3 regions of the Endozoicomonas sp. 8E genome follow, and region 2 is predicted to be linked to each of the others. Evidence: predicted binding sites of a transcription regulator. Region 2 holds the regulator's gene; each other region holds the start of a gene.
The links. The regulator PhoB, encoded in region 2, activates phosphate uptake and scavenging genes when phosphate is short. The targets are predictions, from matches to a motif close to TGTCATANNNNTGTCANA.
Positions count from the first base shown of each region.

Region 1: the regulator PhoB is predicted to act here: its motif matches at 6,239-6,256, upstream of P6910_RS02570 (PhoX family phosphatase).
Region 3: the regulator PhoB is predicted to act here: its motif matches at 2,079-2,096, upstream of P6910_RS01555 (ABC transporter permease subunit).

Region 1 covers NZ_CP120717.1:628,535-635,852, forward strand. Annotated here, with positions in the region: gene P6910_RS02540 (translocation/assembly module TamB domain-containing protein) at 1-1,923, opposite strand, end outside; gene P6910_RS02545 (autotransporter assembly complex family protein) at 1,920-3,653, opposite strand; gene rpsF (30S ribosomal protein S6) at 3,990-4,418, shown strand; gene rpsR (30S ribosomal protein S18) at 4,514-4,738, shown strand; gene P6910_RS02560 (hypothetical protein) at 4,775-5,647, shown strand; gene rplI (50S ribosomal protein L9) at 5,679-6,125, shown strand; gene P6910_RS02570 (PhoX family phosphatase) at 6,353-7,318, shown strand, end outside.
Region 2 covers NZ_CP120717.1:7,069,088-7,076,405, reverse strand. Annotated here, with positions in the region: gene P6910_RS25320 (TetR/AcrR family transcriptional regulator) at 1-344, opposite strand, end outside; gene P6910_RS25315 (hypothetical protein) at 526-804, shown strand; gene P6910_RS25310 (chorismate--pyruvate lyase family protein) at 1,255-1,872, shown strand; gene ubiA (4-hydroxybenzoate octaprenyltransferase) at 2,413-3,300, shown strand; gene phoB (phosphate regulon transcriptional regulator PhoB) at 3,641-4,330, shown strand; gene phoR (phosphate regulon sensor histidine kinase PhoR) at 4,375-5,694, shown strand; gene P6910_RS25290 (H-NS family nucleoid-associated regulatory protein) at 6,133-6,555, opposite strand; gene P6910_RS25285 (SpoVR family protein) at 7,015-7,318, opposite strand, start outside.
Region 3 covers NZ_CP120717.1:403,438-410,755, forward strand. Annotated here, with positions in the region: gene P6910_RS01555 (ABC transporter permease subunit) at 1-2,035, opposite strand, end outside; gene P6910_RS01560 (RING-H2 finger protein) at 2,552-4,639, shown strand; gene P6910_RS01565 (RING-H2 finger protein) at 4,784-6,940, shown strand; gene P6910_RS01570 (RING finger domain-containing protein) at 7,003-7,318, shown strand, end outside.

The DNA of each region.
Region 1 (7,318 bases), 940 kb from region 2:
GCTTTGCAACTGATTTTTGGCGATTCTGGCCTCCATGTTGAGCTGACTGTAATCGCCGGAAAGATCATAAGCCTGAAGTTTTCCAGGGCTGGAAGAAAGCTTTAACGACAGTTCCGGCTGGTTATCCTGCCAGCTTACTTCTCCCTCTGAGTTAAGCATTGCCTGCCAGTCAAATTTGTTGGGGAAAAAGGCTTTGAATCTTTCAGGTGCCAGTTGCTCAATGTGAAAGGAGAGATGTCCTGAATCTTTGCCCAAGTGGCTGGATTGAGCACAGATACTGGAAGGGGATGATTCCAGACAGAATTCAGAGAATGAAGCACTGGCTGGCGAAGCTGTGATATCAACAGGTTTTTTCAGTGACCAGTCTCCGAATTCTGTGTTCAAGTCACTGCGGGTGAGCTGTCCCTGCCATTCCTTGTTGAGGTAGCTGCCAGCCAGTGTGATGACGCTCTTGAGCTCTTTACCCTGGGTTGAGAGCCGAACCTGATGTTGTTTTTCATTGCCTCTGGCTTCAAGCAAGATCTGGTTGAGCGTGTGTGTGCCCTGGTTCAGTGCCTCTACGCTGATGCGAGCCTGCCCCAGAATCTGTTCTTTTTTTTCAATTTGACCTTTTGCCGAGAGGCCTTTGATGGCTGTGTCCAGATAACGAACAGAGGAGCTGTCCAGTTGAAAGTTCAATCTGGGGTGCTTTTTGCTCCCGGATACATGGATTGAACCTTTCACCTCACCCTTAAGGCCGGGGTAAAGTTCTGCCAGTTTTGAAGCACTGAGTTCCGCTTCTATGTCCCATTGTTTATCAATAAGACCATGGGCGCTTAACTGGTTTTCGCCGACTTTGGCATTGAGGTGGTCTAACTTCCAGTTATAGAGATGATTGATGTCCATTGTGCCGGAAAGAGAGACTGGCCTGTCCCTGAGTTTTCCAGTGATATTCATTTCAGAAATCACCAGATGCCAGGTTTTACCGTCCAGATTAAAACGGCTTGCCAATACACCGTCGAGCCTTCCCGGAAACTCAGGTAAAAGGTTGGCTGTGTTGAGCCTGTTGAGTTTCACCTTCCCATTCCAGGCAATGCCTTTTGTCCAGCTGAGCCGACCTGAAAGATCTGCATCACCTTCAGGGGTTGAGAGATTGAGACGATGAATCGCAATATGCTCAAGGTCTCCCCTTGCCTGGAGTAAGACCTTTACCCGGATTTCTTTTTGAGTCCCGGAAGTGGCCAGGACATTAGATTTGGCCGTGGCGCTGGCATCCAGTTGATAGTCGGCCAGAGAACCTTGAAGGCTGGCCTTCAGGTTTTCTGGTTGAAGCTTTTTATCGAGGGAGGCTGGTTGAATATCAACAGCTGCTGACAGTGGATAATCCCCACTCAGTGTTATTTTTCCGTGCAGGCTGGCTTTGCCCAAAGTATGTTCAACCTTGAACTCTTGGATATTGATTTGCGATTGCCGGGCATCAGACGACAAAAGTATATTACTGACTTCTTCCTTAATCTCACCCTGTTCATAAGTGCCTTTATCCAGAGTCAGCTTTTTGAGAGTTATGGGCAGAGGTAGCTCTATCTCTGGCAATATCAGCCTGTCGCTGACAGGTGCTTGTTCTTTATAAGGCGCTGGTAGTTTAATGAAAAGATTTTTCAGCCCCAGTTCATCAATGACCAATCTTCCTTCGAGCAGCATTTGTGGTTGCCACTGCAAAGAGAGTTGGTTAGCTGTGAACGCCATATCCTGATCCACCCAGCCTGGATTCTGAAAGACAAGGCCGTTGGAAATTGATCCCTTAATCAGTTCACCCTGAAGTTCAGGCAATTGTGAGCGAGCCAGGTTCCACAGCCAGAGGTTGCCGGTATGAGTCAGCAGCAAAAACAACATCAGGCAAAGGAGAGTGACAAGAGAGGTTAAGATACCCAGAGCCGTCTTCATATTTCTGGCCCCATAGAAAAGTGCAGTTTATAGGGGCTGCCAGGTTCACTGACAGCGAAGGCCAGATCTAATCTCAGCGCACCCAATGGGGTTATCCAGCGGATGCCGAAGCCGGCCCCGGTTTTCCAGTCGTCCCTGTAGTCATTGGTGGCAGTCCCATAGTCAACAAAAACAGCGGCTCGCCAGTGTTCCAGAAACTGGTAATTGTATTCCACACTGAGCGCTGTCATATATTTTGCACCCGTCAATTTATCGTTGTCGTCTTTCGGGGCAATACTTTCATAGTCGTAGCCTCTTACTGTCTGGTCACCTCCAGTGAAGAAACGAATGGAAGGGGGTATTTTGCTGACGTCGTTTATCCAGATGGCTCCTTGTTCAATTCTGCCAATGAAACGGTGTTTTTCTGCCAGTGTTGCTAAACCTTTGGTACGTCCCCATAGCTTCACAAAGTTCTGATCAGAGGCAAAGAGCTTATCCGAAAATTCTGCCGTGGACATGATCAGGTAGCCGCTCCGGGGGTCGAGCTTCCCGCCTCTGGCGTGGCGTCGGGTCATGGAGATACCGGGGATGACCAGAAAGCTTTCGCCACTCTGAAGGCCCTGTTTGTAGCTTTCGTACTGAATTCTTAAAAACAGGTCACGGTCCCAGCCTTGTGGGTTTTTTTTCCATTTATGGATGGAAGTCGATCCAAGGTTACTGGTGGTGTCTTCCTGCTGCTTGTATTGGTAACCCAATTGAAGGTCATAGAATTCAGTTAATGGGTTACCGTAGGGGATTTTATAGCTGGAAGTCAGTTCGGCTCTGGGGGCTGAGAGCAGAGCCTCATTGGTCAGGCTGTGCCCTTTGTCATTGATCATGGGGATATCCCAGGTCAAAGAAAGCCTGGGGCCTTCATCGGTAGAATAACCGACACCGGTTTCAATCTCATGATACCTCTTGGGGCTGACACCGATATAAACAGGGACATGGTAGTCTACGGTTTTATCCCGCATGGGTAGGATATCGATTTGCTGGAAATAGCCTGTTGAGGCCAGCTCTTTGTTCAAGTCGCCCAGCCGCACGGATTGATAGTTTGAGCCGGGCTTAAAGGTCAACATTTTCTCGATCAGGACCCGGGTGTTTTCAGGGATTTCACCATAAACAATGTCCCCGAACCGGTAACGTCTGCCAGAGTCGAAAACCAGTTCGACATCCGCCGCATTCTCTTGCGGATAAACTTTGACCCTGTGGGTTTGCATCTGAGCGTCAAAAAAACCAAGAGACTGGGCCTGGGTGTTAAGCTCCGTTTTAAGTTCTTCGTATTCTCCGCTATTGAAGACAGCGCCTTTTTTGAGGGGGGAGCGTTTGACGATCCTCTTGAACGACCGGTTTTTTCGGGCCTCTCCTTTCAGCTCTATTTTGAAGGTGCGGATAATTACGGGTTGTCCCGGATCAACATGAATGTTGAGCTGGTCAGTGTCCTTGCCACCCATCTTCATGGAAATGGTTGGGTTGAAATAGCCCAGTGCTTGCAGAGATTTCTGAACTGCCTCAAGAATACTGCTTTGATAGTCAGGCAACTCCCCGGGCTCAATAGCAGGTAAAGTTTGCAGGAAGCGTTCGGCATTCCGCTTCAGCCCGTCTTCCAGACCCTTAACCTCATAGGTCAGATGGGATCGTGCCTGGCAGACAGAAGGAAGGGCTGAAAGCAAAAGTGCGATAATCGATAGAAATTTATTCAGTTTACCCACTGGCGACCATTTGTTGAGAGTAAAGTTGTTGAGAGAAAGTGGTGGGGCTGAACGATATCCTAGAAGGTCTGTCGATCTATCTCAATAAAAAGCAGCATCAGGCAGTAGATTCCTGGATTCTCCTGCGTTTTAACGTCGGCTGCCATCGGTTTATAATTCTTGCAACCATGGTCACACTTCTCTAAAATCCTCCGCTCTTTGTAAGCTGGGCGTGGTGTGCAGGCATCTTTCGGGTGACTGTCATCTTCGATCCATCTCCTTGCCTTACTGCTCTGTGAATGGAACCTGTGTTTCACTCAAAGTGTGGGAGGCTGTTTAACCCGTAAGGAGCAAATAATGCGTCATTACGAGATTGTTTTTCTGGTACATCCTGACCAGAGCGAGCAAGTACCAGGCATGATAGAGCGTTACACACGCGCTATCAGCGAAAACGGTGGTCAGGTACACCGTCTTGAAGATTGGGGTCGTCGTCAGCTGGCTTACCCAATCAACAAGATCCACAAGGCTCACTACGTTCTGATGAACATCGAGTGCAGCAATGAGATCCTGGACGAACTGACAGATAACTTCCGTTATAACGACGCAGTTATCCGTAACATGGTGATCCGTCGTGATGAGGCCGTTTCCGAGCCATCCATCATGATGCAGGCTGAAGAGAAGCGTGAACGCCGTGACGATCGTCGTGAAGAGCGTCGTGAAGAGCGTCGTGAAGAAGCTGCTGAGGCTGCTGAAGCTCCGGAAGCTGCTGAAGAAGCTGCCGAGTAAGTCGTCCTTGATACTGCTTTAGCTCAAGACTGTCTCAGCTCAGGGCAAGCAGAATTAAGAACATCACCATTTGTTGAATTCAAGGAGACGTTGCAATGGCACGTTTTTTCCGCCGCAGAAAGTTCTGCCGTTTCACCGCTGAAGGCGTGAAAGAGATCGATTACAAAGATCTGAACACCCTGAAGGCTTATGTTTCTGAAACTGGCAAGATCGTACCAAGCCGTATCACCGGCACCAAAGCCCGTTATCAGCGTCAGCTGGCGACAGCTATCAAGCGTGCGCGCTACATCGCACTGCTGCCATACACTGATCGTCACTGATCAGTCGGCAAACTCTGGAACTGAAGGTATTGCTTGATGCGTAAACTGGCGGAGCTGGCAATGAAAAGCCCGAAACATTCGTTGTTTCTGGCGGTCATATTTGCCTGTATTCCCATGCTTTTCTGGTTGAGTGCGGCCATTGTATCCCTGGTGATACTGCGTCGCGGCATTGACCACGGACTGAAAGTCCTGATGTGGGCTCTGTTACCCGGAATAGCCTGGGCCGCCTTTGGTCAGTACAGCGTATTGATCGGGTTGGCAACGACAGCGTTGCTGGCTTGTGTCCTGCGCCAGACTGTCTCATGGCCGAAAACTCTGTTGGCTGTTGTGCCGCTGGGAGGCCTCGTGGCTTTTGCCATGTACCAGATATCACCGCAGATGATCAGTGTCATGGCTGGCACTGTGATGGAGTTTCTGAAAAAGAGTCTCCAGGGCAGTGGCAGTCTGGAGGCTCTGCAACCGGGTGAACATCTGAGACAGGTCCTGGAGTACGGCGTAGCGGGTGCCCTGGCCTGGGTGCACATACTGTTTTGTATCCTGGCTTTGATACTGGCGCGCTCCTGGCAGGCCGATCTCTACAACCCCGGAGGATTCGGTGAAGAATTCCGCAAGGTGCGTTTGCCCGCAGCTGTCGGGGTAAGTCTTCTGACCATCACTTTGATGGGGTCGGCACTGTCACCTATGATGACGGCCCTGGTACCCATCGCATCGTTGCCATTGTTTATTGCAGGAATGGCGCTGGTCCACGGGCTGGTAAAACTGCGTCAACGGGGCAGCTTCTGGTTGATTGGCCTATATATGCTGTTAATCACCCTTACGCAACTGGCATACCCGGTTATTGTTTTGACTGCTTGTCTTGACAGTCTGTTTGATTTTCGCAATCGCGTGAATAAACAGATTCAGGGCTGACAGGCACTAGGTATAAGGTAAGAGGCTAGCGATGGACGTTATCCTGCTTGAGAGAGTTGCCAACCTTGGCAACCTGGGCGACAAGGTAACTGTTAAAGCCGGTTACGGTCGTAACTTTCTGATTCCTTTCAGCAAGGCTGTGCCTGCTACTAAGGAAAATGTTGAAGCTTTTGAAGCTCGTCGTGCCGAGCTGGAAAAGGCTGCTAACGAAAAACTGGCTGCTGCCCAGAAGCGTGCAGCTGAAATGGCTGAAATCGAACTGACCCTGACCGCCAAAGCGGGCGACGAAGGAAAGCTGTTCGGTTCTATCGGCTCACGTGATCTGGCTGAAGCCATCACTGGCGCTGGCGTTGAAGTAGCCAAGAGCGAAATTCGCATGGGCGAAGGTCCCATTCGCGCTACTGGCGAGTACGACATCGCTATCCAGCTGCACACTGACGTTGCAGCGACTATCAAGGTATTCGTTGAAGCTGAATAAGTTCGGTTTTAGCTACGCTTGATATAAAAATACCCGTGGATTTCGGTCCACGGGTATTTTTTTATGTGCCTTCTGTCTCACCTCTTCATTGGCCGTCATATCAGTCAAAAGATTGTTTTAAATCTGTCATCTTAAATACATTTTGCTGTAATTCTTGTGTCGTTTAATGAGCCTGCTTTAAAGGATATTCACAACAAATAAAGCTGGCTTGAACGAGTAGATATTACATGAGCAAATATACTTTTGATCCGACGGTGTATAACTCCAGTGATAACAAGCCGATTTCGGCAGTGCTGGAAAAAGAACTATCCCGTCGCGGTGTTCTGAAACGTGGGGGCGCGCTGGCAGCATTTACTGCACTGGCCAGCTTTGGTTTAACTGGCTGTAACGATGATGACTCTGACGACGTTTTTTCATCAGAGCTCTCTCTCGGCTTTGACTCTATTACCGGCTCCAAGACCGATGCTGTGTCTGTACCTGCTGGTTACTCCGCTCAGGTTCTGGCGCCATGGGGAACACCACTGAATGATCTGGCGGCAGACTGGAAAGATGATGGTACAAACAGTTCCACTGATCAGGCGAATGCTACCGGCATGATGCATGATGGTATGCATTTCTTTCCCCTTGAAGGCAGCAGTACTGAAGGTCTGCTGTGTATAAATCATGAGTTTATTGATCAGACGCGACTGCATCCGAATGGCGCAACTGACAATAATGGTGAACGCCCTGCTGAGGAAGTTCGTAAAGAAATTAACGCTCATGGTGTTTCAGTGGTTCACATCAAACTGACTGATGGCGTTTGGGATGTGGTTAAAAACAGCAACTACAACAAGCGCTACACCGCAGGCTCTGAAATGGATCTGACCGGGCCCGTGGCAGACAGTGATCTGCTGATTACCAAATACACGGACGAAAAAGGGAATAAAGCCCTTGCCCGGGGCACCAACAATAACTGTGGTAATGGTCACACTCCCTGGGGGACTTATCTGACCTGTGAAGAAAACTGGCCTGGCTATTTTACCCGTACCGATGACCCGTCTAACTGGACTGAAGAACAAATACGTCTGGGTATCAGTGACAGGGGGACCCGTTATGATTGGGATACTGTTCCATCTGCTTCAGAAAACGAAACCGGCGAGTTTGCCCGTTTTGATGTAACTCCGGGCTCCGGAGATGAGACTGAGGATTTCCGT
Region 2 (7,318 bases):
GCAAAAATTCGGCTGGCCGTGGGATATTTTCTGGAGACTTCTATCTTTGAACGGATATACCGCTCAAGTGACTCTGCAGGGTCATCTTTTGGGTGAAAGTTGTTCAGTTTGTCATTCCAGAGATTCAAAATGTTGGTAAGAACTTCGTCATAAATTTCCTGCTTGTTACTGAAGTAATACAAGACAGTCGGTTTTGGCAAATCGGCCAGGTCAGCTATACGCTGGATTGTGGCTCCCCCGAATCCATGCCGGGCAAATTCCTGTTCGGCAGCTTTCAAAATCAGCCGAACCCTCTCGGTTCTGATACGACCGGTCTTTTGGGGCATACGTTTTACGACAGCCATGCGCGGATCCTGATTTATAGTTTTCGATCATCCCTTGGGGATGATTTATACCATTGGCAGGAAGCATAGAAAAGAATCCGGTTGTGTCCATTAACGTCAGGCAGAAAGAAATTGAGGAAACCGTGACTGCTCCCCGCCCTGTCGAGGGTGTCGCAAAACTCTGGCTCCCATGCTCCAGAGGGTGTCGCAAAACTCTCTCCAACGTGCGAACGAATTGACTCCCGTCATTCCCGGCTTCATTCTCGTCATTCCCGACTTCATTCTCGTCATTCCCGACTTCATTCTCGTCATTCCCGCGAAGGCGGGAATCCTCACTGACTCACCACCAGAACCCTACTGCCCGGTGCCCCCCTGGCCTTGTCATCCCCGAGAAGGCAGAGATCCACCGTTGGCGCTGGATTCCCGCCTTCGCGGGAATGACGACCTCAGAGCATGGGAACGAGCTGTTGGAGTTTTGTGACACCCTCAATCGGGCGGGGGTATAAGGCGTGAAGGTCGGGCCGCGTAGATCGTGGCGCGCAGGCGCAGAGCCTCCCGCTTGCGTGTTTGTACATAGTTGGCTACATTCACCGTCGGTCTGTCTCAATAGAGACTCACGGTGACGAAAACCAAGCACTGTTAACAAAAAATTAAGGCAGAGCCAACTGCCCAACCGCCACTGAAGAACCAGATGAACTCATACCTGAGTGACCCGTTAAGGCAGCGGCAAATCAAACAAAAGACCAATAAATAACCGAGGGGCACCCGGTTACTGCTGATGGAGGCTTCTGCGTAAGTCCGGTCGTTATAGGCTGGTTGCAGCCTGTGAAGTCAGAAGCCTCGCCTGACAAGGCGGGGAGTGTCACGGTGAGCTGCCTTGTTTTCTCCCGGGGCAGTTCTGGGGAATTGGATTCGTGCAGCAGGAGTGAGGGTGCCTTTTATTGATTTTTCAGGCTTGCCCTGGAAGCCGAGACATTATTTGAAACAGCAGATTCCAGAGCCCTGGAGAGACTGGCTGCTGGACAGTGGTTCCCTGACTCAGCGTTTGAAACATGAGTTTGACGGCGACTTCAGGGTTCAGGTTATTCGTCATGGGACCTTTATGCCAACCTATTCGGAGCTGAAGTTTCTCAATAACTATGAACAGTCAAAGGCTACGTCCACATCTGCTGAGTTGGCAGGATCATTCAGAAGCAGACATTGCAGCAAAATGGCTTCTATCAGGGAGGTTCTGCTGATCTGTGGTGGCCGACCCAGGGTGTTTGCACGAAGTGTATTGCCTCACAGCAGCCTTATTGGTACGAACAGGGAGCTGCTGCAACTGGGCAGTAAACCTCTGGGGGAGTTTTTATTTAATCATCCCGGTATGCGTCGGGGGCCATTTGAGGTAGCGGAACTGCCGGCTCGTCAGTTTAATCCTCATCTGGTGGAAAAATACTCGGATGAAACAGCCTGGGGAAGGCGGTCGTTATTTTATTTGCACGAAAAGTCTATATCTGTTTGTGAAATCTTTTTGCCGGACCTGTCTGGACAGACAGAAAAGTTCTGAAGAGTCATGTCGAAGCATCCTGAACCTTAAAGCTCACCGATATTCTCAACAAGGATGATTGTTTGTTTGCTGAAGCACTCACCTCCGGAAATGTAGCGATTTCCGCAGTCAGTCTGGTCATCGCCTGATTGAGAACCGGCCCTGACCTGATAAACTGGCGATACCGGTCATGATTCAGGGCGATGAGCAATAAGAATCTCAGCGATGATAAGAAAGATGCAGATAAGCAGGTGACTGCTCTCCTACGTAGGACGTAGGAGCTTCCTGCTTCATAGGCTGCTGCTGGTTCATAACAACCAGACTTACACAGAAGCCTCCACAGGCAGAACCGGACAGCCCTTCCGGTTTAGACTTTAAATTCTGGGCTTTAAGTTACTGATAACCAGTTGGTTTTCGATAGCTGTCAGTAAAAGCCGAAGTAAAAATAGAACTGAAAAATAGTTCTGTCAAAAACTCAAACGGAGTCCTTATATCACCCCTCTAAAAGTAGGGAGGCTTACGGCGAAAATGCTAAATATTATGATGCAATTCAGAAAACCAATGGCGGTATCAGCAGTCACTGAAGTCGTTCTGCAACGATTTCCCCGTTTAAAAGATTTTTTACGGCTGGCCCGGCTGGACCGGCCTATTGGTATTTATCTGTTGTTCTGGCCTACTATGTGGGCACTCTGGGTGGCGGCAGAAGGTGTGCCGAGTCTGAAGAATCTGGTGATTTTTTCGGTCGGCGTGGTTTTGATGCGCAGTGCAGGCTGCGTTATTAATGACTTTGCAGACAGGAAAGTGGACGGCCATGTTAAGCGAACACAGCATCGACCGCTGGTAACGGGTAAAATTCAGGAAAAAGAAGCGCTGATTTATTTCTCCGGCATGGTGCTTTTGTCTTTCATTCTCGTACTCTTTACCAATACCCTTACCGTCCAGCTCTCTTTTGCCGGATTTTTGCTGGCCTTGGCTTACCCTTTTGCAAAAAGACACACTCATCTGCCCCAGGTGGTTTTGGGGGCTGCTTTTGGCTGGTCGATCCCCATGGCTTTTGCGGCTCAGAGTGGCGCCTTGGGAAACATCGCCTGGCTGATGTTTCTGGCCAATCTCTTCTGGACGGTGGCTTACGATACTCAATACGCCATGGTGGACCGTGACGATGATCTGAAAGTGGGGATCAAGTCCACAGCCATTCTATTTGGGGAGATGGATAACCTGATCGTAGGTTGCCTGCAGGTACTTACCCTGATGACACTGGCCATGGTAGGCCATCAACTGGAGTCAGGTGCTCTCTATTATCTTTCACTGTTGGCTGTTGCAGCCCTTTTCGTTTATCAGCAATGGTTAACCCATCGTCGTGAGCGTGACGCCTGCTTCAGGGCATTTCTTAATAACCACTGGGTCGGAGCCATTGTATTTGCGGGTCTCGTGTTGAGTTATCTTTGATCTTCAAACTTCAATCTGGCTTGAAGTTTGGTAAGTATTGCTACTTATGGCGGCTGCCGGGACAAATGGCGAAAAGCCTTATCCTGCAGACCCTGAGGGATCTTTTTATTTTTAAGCCGTGATATCAGCCTGGAGTGTGTCATCTGCCTGTAACATTTCAAAGGTGTAATGTCCGGTGTATAGTGCGGTTGATCAAAGTAGTGAGAAACAGCCCTGAGCGATCGGAAGGGTGTTGCCCGAAATATTACCCTCCCGGTAAGCCCCAATGAGCTGTAGCTGATAGACGCCAGAACGTCACCGCCGAAATCGAATCGACAGATAAGATAACAGGTAGAGATTAATGCCAGGAAAGACCATTCTGATCGTAGATGACGAAGCACCGATTCGCGAAATGGTGACCGTTGCTCTGGAAATGGCAGGTTATGACTGTCTTGAGGCAGCAGATGCCAAGGAAGCGCACTCTCTGATTGTGGATAACAAACCCGATCTGATCTTGCTGGACTGGATGTTACCAGATGTCTCCGGAATTGAGCTGGCCCGCCGTCTGAAGCGCAGTGAGCTGACGTCTGAAATACCCATCGTTATGTTGACGGCCAAAGGTGAAGAAGACCACAAAATCCAGGGGCTTGAAACCGGTGCCGATGACTATATCACCAAGCCTTTTTCTCCCCGTGAGCTGGCTGCCCGTTTAAAAGCGGTTCTTCGTCGTACAGGTGGCTTTGATAACCAGTCGCCCATTGTCATCAACGGGTTGGAACTGGACCCTGTCAGTCACAGAGTCTCCATCGATGGCTCACCTGCTGAAATAGGACCTACCGAGTACCGTTTGCTGCAGTTTTTCCTGACGCACCAGGAGCGCGCCTATACCCGTGGGCAGTTGCTGGATCAGGTCTGGGGTGGCAACGTTTATGTGGAAGAGCGAACCGTTGATGTACACATTCGACGCTTGCGTAAAGCCTTAGGTGATAACTATGAAGCCTTTGTGCAAACGGTTCGTGGTACTGGATATCGTTTCTCAACGAGGGTGTAAAACTTTTATGCTCAGCGCTCAGCAGTCATCTGGCCGGGAGTAATATGACAACAATTTCAAAAACTCATTTGCTGAGCCGCCTGATCGCTTACCTGATTGTCGGGTTTTCCCTGGGCTGGTTGTTTGGAGAGCCTTTTTTAGGGCTCTGTGTGGTTATGGGAGGTTATTTTGTCTGGAGCTTCCGTCAACTCTTCAAGCTGCTGGACTGGCTGAATGACCCCAGGGCCAGAAGCAAAGAGCCCCCGGAGAGCAAAGGGTTCTGGGGTGAAATTTTTGATGGCATCTATCGATTGCAGAAACAACACAGTCGTTCCCGGCAAAAGCTGGCCGGAGTGATTGAACGCGTTCAGGAATCAACCGCTGCGCTGAACGACGGTGTTGTGATGATAGATAATCAGAGCAACCTGGAATGGTGGAATCCTGCCGCTGGAATGTTGATGGGGTTTAAGACGCCTGACGATCAGGGGCAGTTGATTACCAACCTGCTACGTGATCCAAGGTTTGCTGACTACTTTGAGCAGGGTGGTTATCAAAAAGCCCTTGAGATCCCCTCTCCAATCAACCCGGACCATCAACTGCAATTTAATGTAACGGTTTATGGCAAAGGCAATCGTCTCATGACCGTCAGAGATGTCACGCGTTTGAATCAGCTGGAAGTCATGAGAAAAGATTTTGTTGCCAATGTATCTCATGAACTGAGAACACCACTGACGGTTGTGTCTGGATACCTCGAAACCATGCTGGACAGTCTGGGCCCGGATTCGGGTTTGCCTCCTGTTTGGGAAAAAGCACTGAACAGGATGCAGGAGCAGTCACTGAGAATGCAGAATCTGGTGGCAGATCTGTTGTTGCTGTCCAAGCTGGAGTCGGCTGAAGCTCAGGCAGACGAAAACGGGGTTCATGTTAAAACCATGCTCAGCAGCATTGTTGAAGACGGATGTGCACTCAGTGGTGAAAACCAGCATCAGATTTCTCTGGATTGTCCTGAAGATGTCTTTTTGGCAGGCAGCAGTAGTGAGTTGCGCAGTGCCTTCTCGAATCTGGTCTTTAATGCCGTGCGCTATACACCCCGGGGTGGAAAAATACATGTTCGTTGGTGGCAGGACAAGGAAGGCGGACATATGATGGTGGAAGACAATGGTGTCGGTATTGATCCAATGCATATTCCGAGGTTGACTGAGCGCTTTTACCGGATTGATAAAAGTCGTAGCCAGAATACCGGGGGAACGGGGCTTGGTTTGGCCATCGTCAAGCACGTCATGCTGAGACATGGAGGCAAACTCACGATCAGCAGTCACCCGGGAAAAGGCAGCCGCTTTGTTTGCCACTTTCCGGAAAAATGCCTCGAGTTGGAACATTCATGAAAAACACTCATGAAAAAAGCAGAACAGGACCGGTGGCACCTTTTCTGCTTTTTGGCCTGGCATCAAAAAATGAATAATCTTTTCATGGTCTCATCTTCGAATAGTCTGTTTTACAGCCTGATCCTGACTATCTTTACTCTGAAACGCTGATTTCCGGCAGTTGGCAGGGTGGTGTATTTCAATCATCCTGCGAACACCGGGTTTGCGTATTTGTATTTTCTTTACTAGTTTATATCTGTCTCTTGAGCACCTGTCGCGGGGTACACTACCAAGCGTTCAACAGGGTGGTCTCGCCCTGAGCACCCTGTAATGGAATCCCCAGCTGGTTACTTCGAGTCAGTGGGGGAGGTTTTCAAAGAATTGTACTTTGATCCATTGGTGTTTGTACTCAAGAAGCTGCGGGCTGGGCATGAACCCGAAATTCTGGCAAATGTAGACTTACTCTTCGCCAACAACGCAGTCCAGGCGTTTTTTGCCGGTGCGGTCCAGGTAGCTCTGGAAGTCACGCGGCAGACGGCCTGTGGTAGAGCCGTCCCATTGGACGGTGTTGCCGGCTTCTGTCTGGTACTCAAAAGTAAACCTCTGGACATTACGACGACGTTTTGTAGATGCTACTTCCAAGTGGTCCAGGTCTTCCATTGAAATGCCGCGTTCAGCCATGATTTGCTTAACGGCTTCAATATTTTCCAGTTTGGCTTGACGCTCTTCATCAATTTTATTGCGGGCTTCAACTTTCTCCTGCAGTACATCCTGCATTCTGGAGATGATACGCTCAAGATCTTCGACATGAACATCTTTAAACAAAGAGCGGATACGAGTTTTACTGCTCAGGCGGTGATGAATTTCTTCAAAAACGTTCATTCAGGAACTCCCAATTCAGACCAATTCGACGGGGTATTAATGATTTTCAATGACGAAGGTAACTATTTATACAGGAAGCTTTAAATTGATGGAAGCATTTAATGTGCTTTTATGGACTATTTAAATAGATTTAATAACGTTTTATGAGAGGATACGAATAATTGTACAATACATAAACAGTTGTGAGTCATTTAAGACACGCAAATGAATTTAATTGCTTATAGTTGTATTGCTTGTTTTTAAAATAACAAACATTCAGCCTTGTATCTGGCTCTTTGAAAATGTCGTTACAGATATCAAGGCTCTGGTTTTCAGCGTATTCAGTATTTTTTGCATTGAACGGAAGGGCCAGCTCCCACTGCCATGGCAGCGGGGCATCGGTTTTAAGTGGACAGGATGGCTGATTAATTCTTATTAGTTTTAAATATAAAAAGACCTTAATCTTTCAATCATATCTTTTTAGTGAGGCTTTCCGGAATCTTTTTTATCCGGGCACTGATAGCTTTTGCTTACCTTGTTATCAATGGTCACCGACTCCAGTTTGACATCAAATTGCCAGAGCCGATGGACGTGCTTGAGTAATTCCTCAGTACTTTTATCCAGTGGGCGTCCCTGGTGCTGGTAATGTCTGAGAGTCAGGGTTCGATCGCCTCGCACGTCCACATCAAAGACCTGGATATTGGGTTCTCGGTTCCCAAGGTTATACTGGGCAGCCAGTGACTCCCTGACTTCTTTATATCCGGTGCTGTTATGAATCGCATCA
Region 3 (7,318 bases), 710 kb from region 2:
CACCCACGGCACGGCCCATACCAATCATTACGGCAGAAAATATGCCCGGGCTGGCGGTCAGCAATACCACCCGAATCAATGTCTGCCAGGGCGTCGCACCCAGTGCCAGGGAGCCATAACTCAGATGTTTGGGAACACTGAAAATGGCATCCTCAGCGATAGAAAAAATGGTGGGAATCACTGCAAAGCCCATAGCCAGTCCCACTACCAGCGCATTACGTTGATCGTAAGGAATACCCAGCTCAGAGGTCAGCCAGTTTCTCAGGTCGCCATTAAAGAAGGTCGCTTCAATGCTACCGTTCAGATTCATCGCAATGGCACCACTGATCAGTACCACAGGAATCAGCAGAGCTGCTTGCCAGCCGTCCGGGATGGAGTGACGGATTTTGCCGGGCATGGAGTCCCAGGCAAAAGCAAAGAGCAATATGCCTATTGGAACAATCAACAAGAGTGCAAATATTCCTGCCAGACTGTTTTCGATCAGGGGTGCCAGCCAGAGACCGGCCAGAAAACCCAGAATGACCGTGGGCAGAGCTTCCATCAATTCAATGACAGGCTTTACTTTACGACGCATGGCTGGCGCCATGAAGTAAGCCGTATAGATGGCTCCGGCTATTGCCAGAGGTGTAGCCAGCAACATGGCGTAAAAGGCGGCCTTAAGAGTGCCGAAGGCCAGAGGGGTCAGGCTCAGCTTTGGTTCAAAGTCATTATTCGATGCAGACGATTGCCAGATATATTCAGGCTTCTCGTAGCCCTCATACCAGACTTTACCCCAGAGAGCCGACAAGGATACCTCAGGATGTTCATTTTCAACACGCCAGAATTCGGTAGAGCCATTGCCAGTCACCAGCATATAGTTGCTACGGGGGGCAATAACCAGTTGCTCAACAGGGCCGTCGGTCAGCTTCTCAGTCAGCAAGGTTCTGTTGGCTGTGGTGTAGAAGATGCCAACATTACCCTTGTCATCAGCTGCCAGAAAGCCCTTGCGGCGATGCTCAGGCACTATCTGCATAATAGGTTCACCGGCCAGCTCGAACTCGCGAATTCTTTGCAGGTGCCACTGGTTTTGTTCATCTCTGACCATGAACCACTGGGTGACCATGCCGGTGTCATCGCCTATCAGCAGAGAAGCCCCACCCAGCAGGAATGTCATGGTCGTTACTCTGGCCGAGTCGGCAGTCAGGTCAGTCTCTGACACGATGTGAGACTGATTAATGTTGCTGATATCGATCAGTGTCAGGCCGTCAGCACCGGATTGAACAAAAAGCCAGTGTTGATCCGGAGCAATCAGTACATCGTGAACAGGCCCATCGACTTCAGGCAGAGTGACACTCTCTTCTTCCAGCGTGACCTCTTCCGTCAGGAAGTTTTCTTCCTTGCTAAAAGCGGTCATATGCAGGCGCTTGTCACCATAACCGGTGAGCAACAGCTGATCTTCACTATCACTGATACTCAGGTGTGAAACAGCCTCATTACCTGTTACCAGATTAATCGCTTCCTCACCGTATGGGTAGGTGACCCTGGGCGTAATCAGTCTTTTGTCATCAGGCCAGGTAATTTGATAGCCGTGCTTGAAAATAATGACCTGACCATTGCTCAGACCCGCAGCCAGCAGGTTGCTATCAGATGGATCATTGCTAATTGTGGTAACTGAGGTCCCGGCAGGAAGGGGCAGGGAATAGCGATATTTCTGCTCTCCGGTTCGGGTGGATGCAAAAGTCAGGGCGCCGTCGGCCGTGATGGAAAAAGCCAGTTCAGCCTGTTCTTCCATACTCTGATAGAGAGGGCGCTGCTCCCCCGTGATCGTCTGTGTCCAGGTACTGCTTTGTTCAATTTCTGCACTTTTGAATAAAGGTCCAACTTCGTAAAGAAGATAGATGAAGATCAGCAGAATGGCGGCAATAACACCAAGGCCACCCACGGCCACACCCCACCGGGTCAGGTGATCTTTGAGAAAGCGAAGTGACTGATGACGTTTATGAGCCGGGGTGTTGTAATCGACACCAGGGCTGTCTTCTATTATTGGTTGGTACATGGCACTGGTCGCAGAGATTATTGAGCGTACCTTAAAAGGTCTGTGTTACAGAAATATGACAGAATTGAAAAAATGAGAGGCAAGCCGCAGCTCTCAGCATCTTGAAACAGTGTCCCCGGTAATGAGCGATCGATAGCCGTGACCGGAAAAGCTGACTGAAAAACACCGCAGCCAAACCGTTCCCTATTTAGTCAAGTGCGCACTCACTATGAGCTACAATGTGGCTCCAACTGAAGAAAAGCGAAAACTTTTGTGCGACTAAAATCGTTTTCTTTCATAGGTACACTCCTGATCTCTCTGGCAGCCATTGGATTTGCTGCTGACAACTCTCGGGGACTTCTGCTCGTCGTCGTAAATGGGACGTCTGATCATGAGGCTTATCTGATATCCGATTTTGTCTGCTTTGTGCCTGAAGGCGCTCTGCTCTTGCCCTCACCAGTAAGGTCAACTGATGACATTAAAGGCTCATTTCTCCAGCAGCCCGTTTTCTTCCTGTCATCTCTGTGGCAGTGGCTAATGTCTTCGGAGATTGTTCCTGAGATAAGAGAGAAAAATAGCACAGGTTTTGCACTGCCAGAATGGCCCACATCAACACCTGAATCCACCTTGCGATTATCGGGAGGCGGATTTCCACCTGACCCACCAACACCTCCTCCATTTATGCCGGGCCTTCCTGATAAGGGATTGTTTAATAGGCCTGACTGGCAGCTTGACTGCCTGTCAGCTCTGTTGAGGATCGGGCAGCGTCTGAAACAATGGCTTTGTGATGGATATCACAGCACTTGCGGACCATTCGTCAGTGACACAGATTTATCTGCGGCTTTGGCAGGGATTACACAGAAGAGGGCGTTCAATAGGTCGTTATTCAGTCAGGTGCCCTTAGATGCCCCGGAACTGCTTGCTCAACTATCGGGGAAAGGTTTGTCTGGCCATGGGCAGGTGCATCAGCCAGAAACAGTTTTGTTGTATCCCGTTTTTATGCTGCCTCAATCCGATTCGAATGACTTTGAAGAAGCGCAGGGGGTTGAATATGTTGGGGAAACTTGCAGAGCGTGCCGGAATAACTTTGAAGAATCTGACGATGTGGTGAAAACGTCATGTTTGCATTTGTTCCATATGGACTGCCTGAAACGGTGGCTAACAAAAGAAGTTAACCTGAAAGGCAACCATTTCTGTCCATATTGTCGGCAGGATCAGAGTGCTCTGGGTGACTTTCTGATCCAGAAAGGAATGCAAGAGGTGGCTCATATTGTAACGGAAATGCTTTTAGAGAGAGGGATCTGGCCTGAAAATGACAGGTATATCTATGAAGGGCTGATTCGTGCAGGAGCCAGCAATGATCCGGCCATCGCTGAGCAGATACGGGCCCTCTGGCCATTAGTTAATTTTTACTCTGTGCGGCATCGGGTGTCCCAAGTGCAGTCAGGGAGAGCGACCTGGCCTGACAATGATGGGCATATCTTTTTAGAGTTGAGAATGGCAGAAGGTATCAATGATCCGGACATTGCTGAGCAGGTGCGGGCACTTTGGCCGTCAGTTTGTTTGTACTCCTTGCAACATCTGATGTCACAAATAGAAGCAGGGAGAAGGGCCTGGCCTGACGATGAGCGTGATATCGCTCTGAGGTTGAGAATGGCACAAGATAGCAATGTTCCGGCCATTGTTAAGCAGGCACGGGCACTTAAGCCGACAATTTTTCTTTACTCTGTGCAGCAACTGGTTTCACAAATGCAGGCAGGAAAAGGGGTCTGGCCAGACGATGACCGTGGTGTCTTCGAAATGCTGAATGTTGCCTTATTTGGTACTGATGACCATTTCTTAGTAAGCCTGAGTGTTGGGTTAAATGTTGGGTTATATGGTACTGATGGGACCATCGCTGAAGCATGGAGGGATGGTGATAACGTAGCCACTTTTGAGCAGGCAAGTGCACTTTATCCATTGGTGAATTTGTACTCTGCGCAGCATCTGATGTCACAAGTGCAGGCTGGAAAAAGGAGTTGGCCTGGAGTTCAGAGTGATCTCCTGGGGTCGTTGTGGAGATTAGTAAATAGCCCTGATCCGGCCATTGCTGAGCAGGCACGGGCTATTTATCCATTAGCTAATTTGTACGCTTTACAATATCAGGTGTCACAAATGCGGGCAGGGAGAGAGACTTGGCCCGATGATGACTGGCATATCCATGAAAAGTTGAGGATTGCAAAAGCTAGCAATGATCTGGCTATTGCTGAGCAGGCAGAAGCACTTGAGCCATTGGTTAATTTTTACTCTGTCAGGAATCTGTTGTCACTGAGGCAGGCTTGGGGAGATATCTGGCCTAATGACGACAGTGATATCTATACAAGGTTGAGAAGTGCACAAGGAAGCGATGATCCGGCCATTGCTGAGCAGGCACGGGCACTTGAGCCAGCCGTTAATTTTTACTCCGTGCAGAAACTGGTGTCACGAATGCAGAAAGGATTAAGGACCAGCTGGCCTGAAGATGATAATAATGTCTATGTAAGATTGAGTAGTGCAGGAAAAAGCACTGATCCGACCATTGCTCACCAAGCGCGGGCACTTAAACCATTAGTTGATCATTATAAGATTCAGTCGTCAGGGAATTGATTCCAGGCTGCTTTTTCAGCGAGAACTCTCTGCTTCAATATCTTAGGCAGGTGTGCCCGCACTATGAGCTACACTCAGGCTCCGACTGAAAAAAAGCGAAAGTTTGTGTGCGACTTAAAACCGTTTTCTTTCATAAGTACGTTCTTGTTCTTTCTGGCAGCCAGTGGATTTGCTGCTGACGACAACTCTCAAGGACTTCTGCTCGTCGTAAATGGGACGGCTGATCATGAGGCTGATCTGATATCCGATTTTGTCTGCTTTGTGCCTGAAGGCGCTCTGCTCTTGCCCTCACCAGTAAGGTCAACTGATGACATTAAAGGCTCATTTCTCCAGCAGCCCGTTTTCTTCCTGTTATCTCTGTGGCAATGGCTAATGTCTTCCGAGATTGTTCCTGAGATAAGAGAGAAAAATAGCACAGGTTTTGCACTGCCAGAATGGCCCACATCAACACCTGAATCCACCTTGCGATTATCAGGAGGCGGATTTCCACCCGACCCACCGCCTCCACCATTTATGCTGGGTATTCCTGGTAAGGGATTGTTTAATACGCCTGATTGGCAGCTTGACTACTTGTCAGCTCTGTTGAGGATCGGGCAGTGGTTGAAACAATGGTTTTATAATGGATATCGCAGCACTACCGGTCAATCCGGACAATTCGTCAGTGACACAGATTTATCTGCGGCTTTGGCAGGGATTACACAGAAGAGGGCGTTCAACAGTTCGTTATTCAGTCAGGTGCCCTTAGATGCCTCGGAACTGCTTGCTCAACTATCGGGGAAAGGTTTGTCTGGCCATGGGCAGGTGCATCAGCCAGAAACAGTTTTGTTGTATCCCGTTTTTATGCTGCCTCAATCTGATTCGAATGACTTTGAAGAAGCGCAGGGGGTTGAATATGTCGGAGAAACTTGCAGAGCATGCCGGAATAACTTTGAAGAATCTGACGACGTGGTGAAAACGTCATGTTTGCATTTGTTCCATATGGACTGCCTGAAACGGTGGCTAACAAAAGAAGTTAACCTGAAAGGAAACCATTTCTGTCCATATTGTCGGCAGGATCAGAGTGCTCTGGGTGACTTTCTGATCCAGAAAGGAATGCAAGAGGTGGCTCATATTGTGACGGAAATGCTTTTAGAAAGAGGGACCTGGCCTGACAATGATGAGCATATTTTTTTAGAGTTGAGAATGGCAGAAGGTATCGATGATTTGGACATTGCTGAGCAGGTGCGGGCACTTTCGCCGTTAGTTTGTTTATTCTCCCTGCAACATCTGATGTCACAAATAGGAGCAGGCAGAAGGACCTGGCCTGACGATGACCTTGTTATCTTTCTACGGTTGAGAATGGCACTGGACAGCAATGATCCGGCCATTGTTGAGCAGGCACGGGCACTTAAACCGGCAATTTTTCTGTATTGCGTGCAGCATCTGGTGTCACAAATGCAGGCAGGAACAGGGGTCTGGCCTGAAGATGAAGATAGTGTCTTCGAAATGCTGAATGTTGCCTTATCTGGTACTGATGACCATTTCTTCCTAAAGGCGAATGTTGCGTTATATGGTTCTAATGGAACCATTCGTGAGGCATTTAGGGGATATGGCAATAATGTAGCCATTGCTGAGCAGGCAAGTGCACTTTATCCATTGGTGAGTTTGTACTCTGCGCAGCATCTGATGTCACAAGTGCAGGCTGGGAAAAGGAGTTGGCCTGGAGACCCGAGTGATCTCCTGGGGTCGTTGTGGAGATTAGTAAATAACCCTGACCCGGCCATTGCTGAGCAGGCACGGGCCATTTATCCATTAGCTAATTTGTACGCCATTCAGCATCAGGTGTCACAAATGCGGGCAGGGAGAGAGACCTGGCCTGAAAATGACGGGTATATCCATGAAAGGTTGAGTATTGCAAGAGCTAGCAATGAGCTGGCTGTTGCTGAGCAGGCAGAAGCACTTGAGCCATTGGTTGATTTTTACTCTGTCAGGAATCTGTTGTCACTGAGGCAGGCTTGGGGAGATATCTGGCCTAATGACGACAGTGATATCTATACAAGGTTGAGAAGTGCAAAAGGAAGCGATGATCCGGCCATTGCTGAGCAGGCACGGGCACTTGAGCCAGCCGTTAATTTTTACTCCGTGCAGAACCTGGTGTCACGAATGCAGAAAGGATTAAGGACCAGCTGGCCTGAAGATGATAATAATGTCTATTTAAGGTTGAGTAGCGCAGGAAAATGCACAGATCCGACCATCGCTCAGCAGGCGCGGGCACTTAAACCATTCGTTGATCATCATAAGAGTAAGTCGTCAGGGAATTGATTCCAGGCTGCTTTTTCAGCGAGGCCTCTCTGCTTCAATATTCAGGCAGGTGTGCCCGCACTATGAGCTACACTCAGGCTCCGACTGAAAAAAAGCGAAAGTTTGTGTGCGACTTAAAACCGTTTTCATTCATATGTACACTCCTGATCTTTCTGGCGGCCATTGGAGTCGCTCTTGGGGTGCCAATAGCTGAAGGTTCATTTATCTGTTATTTCCTGAATCGCGATCTTGGTATTCCCGCAACGGAACAAGGAAGCTTTGTGTGTATCAGCCCTGAATGGCAAGTAGACAGAACCGCCAGTGAGGAGAGAGAGAAAAATAGCACAGGCTTTGCATTACCAGAATGGCCCACATCAACACCTGAATCCGCCTTGCGAT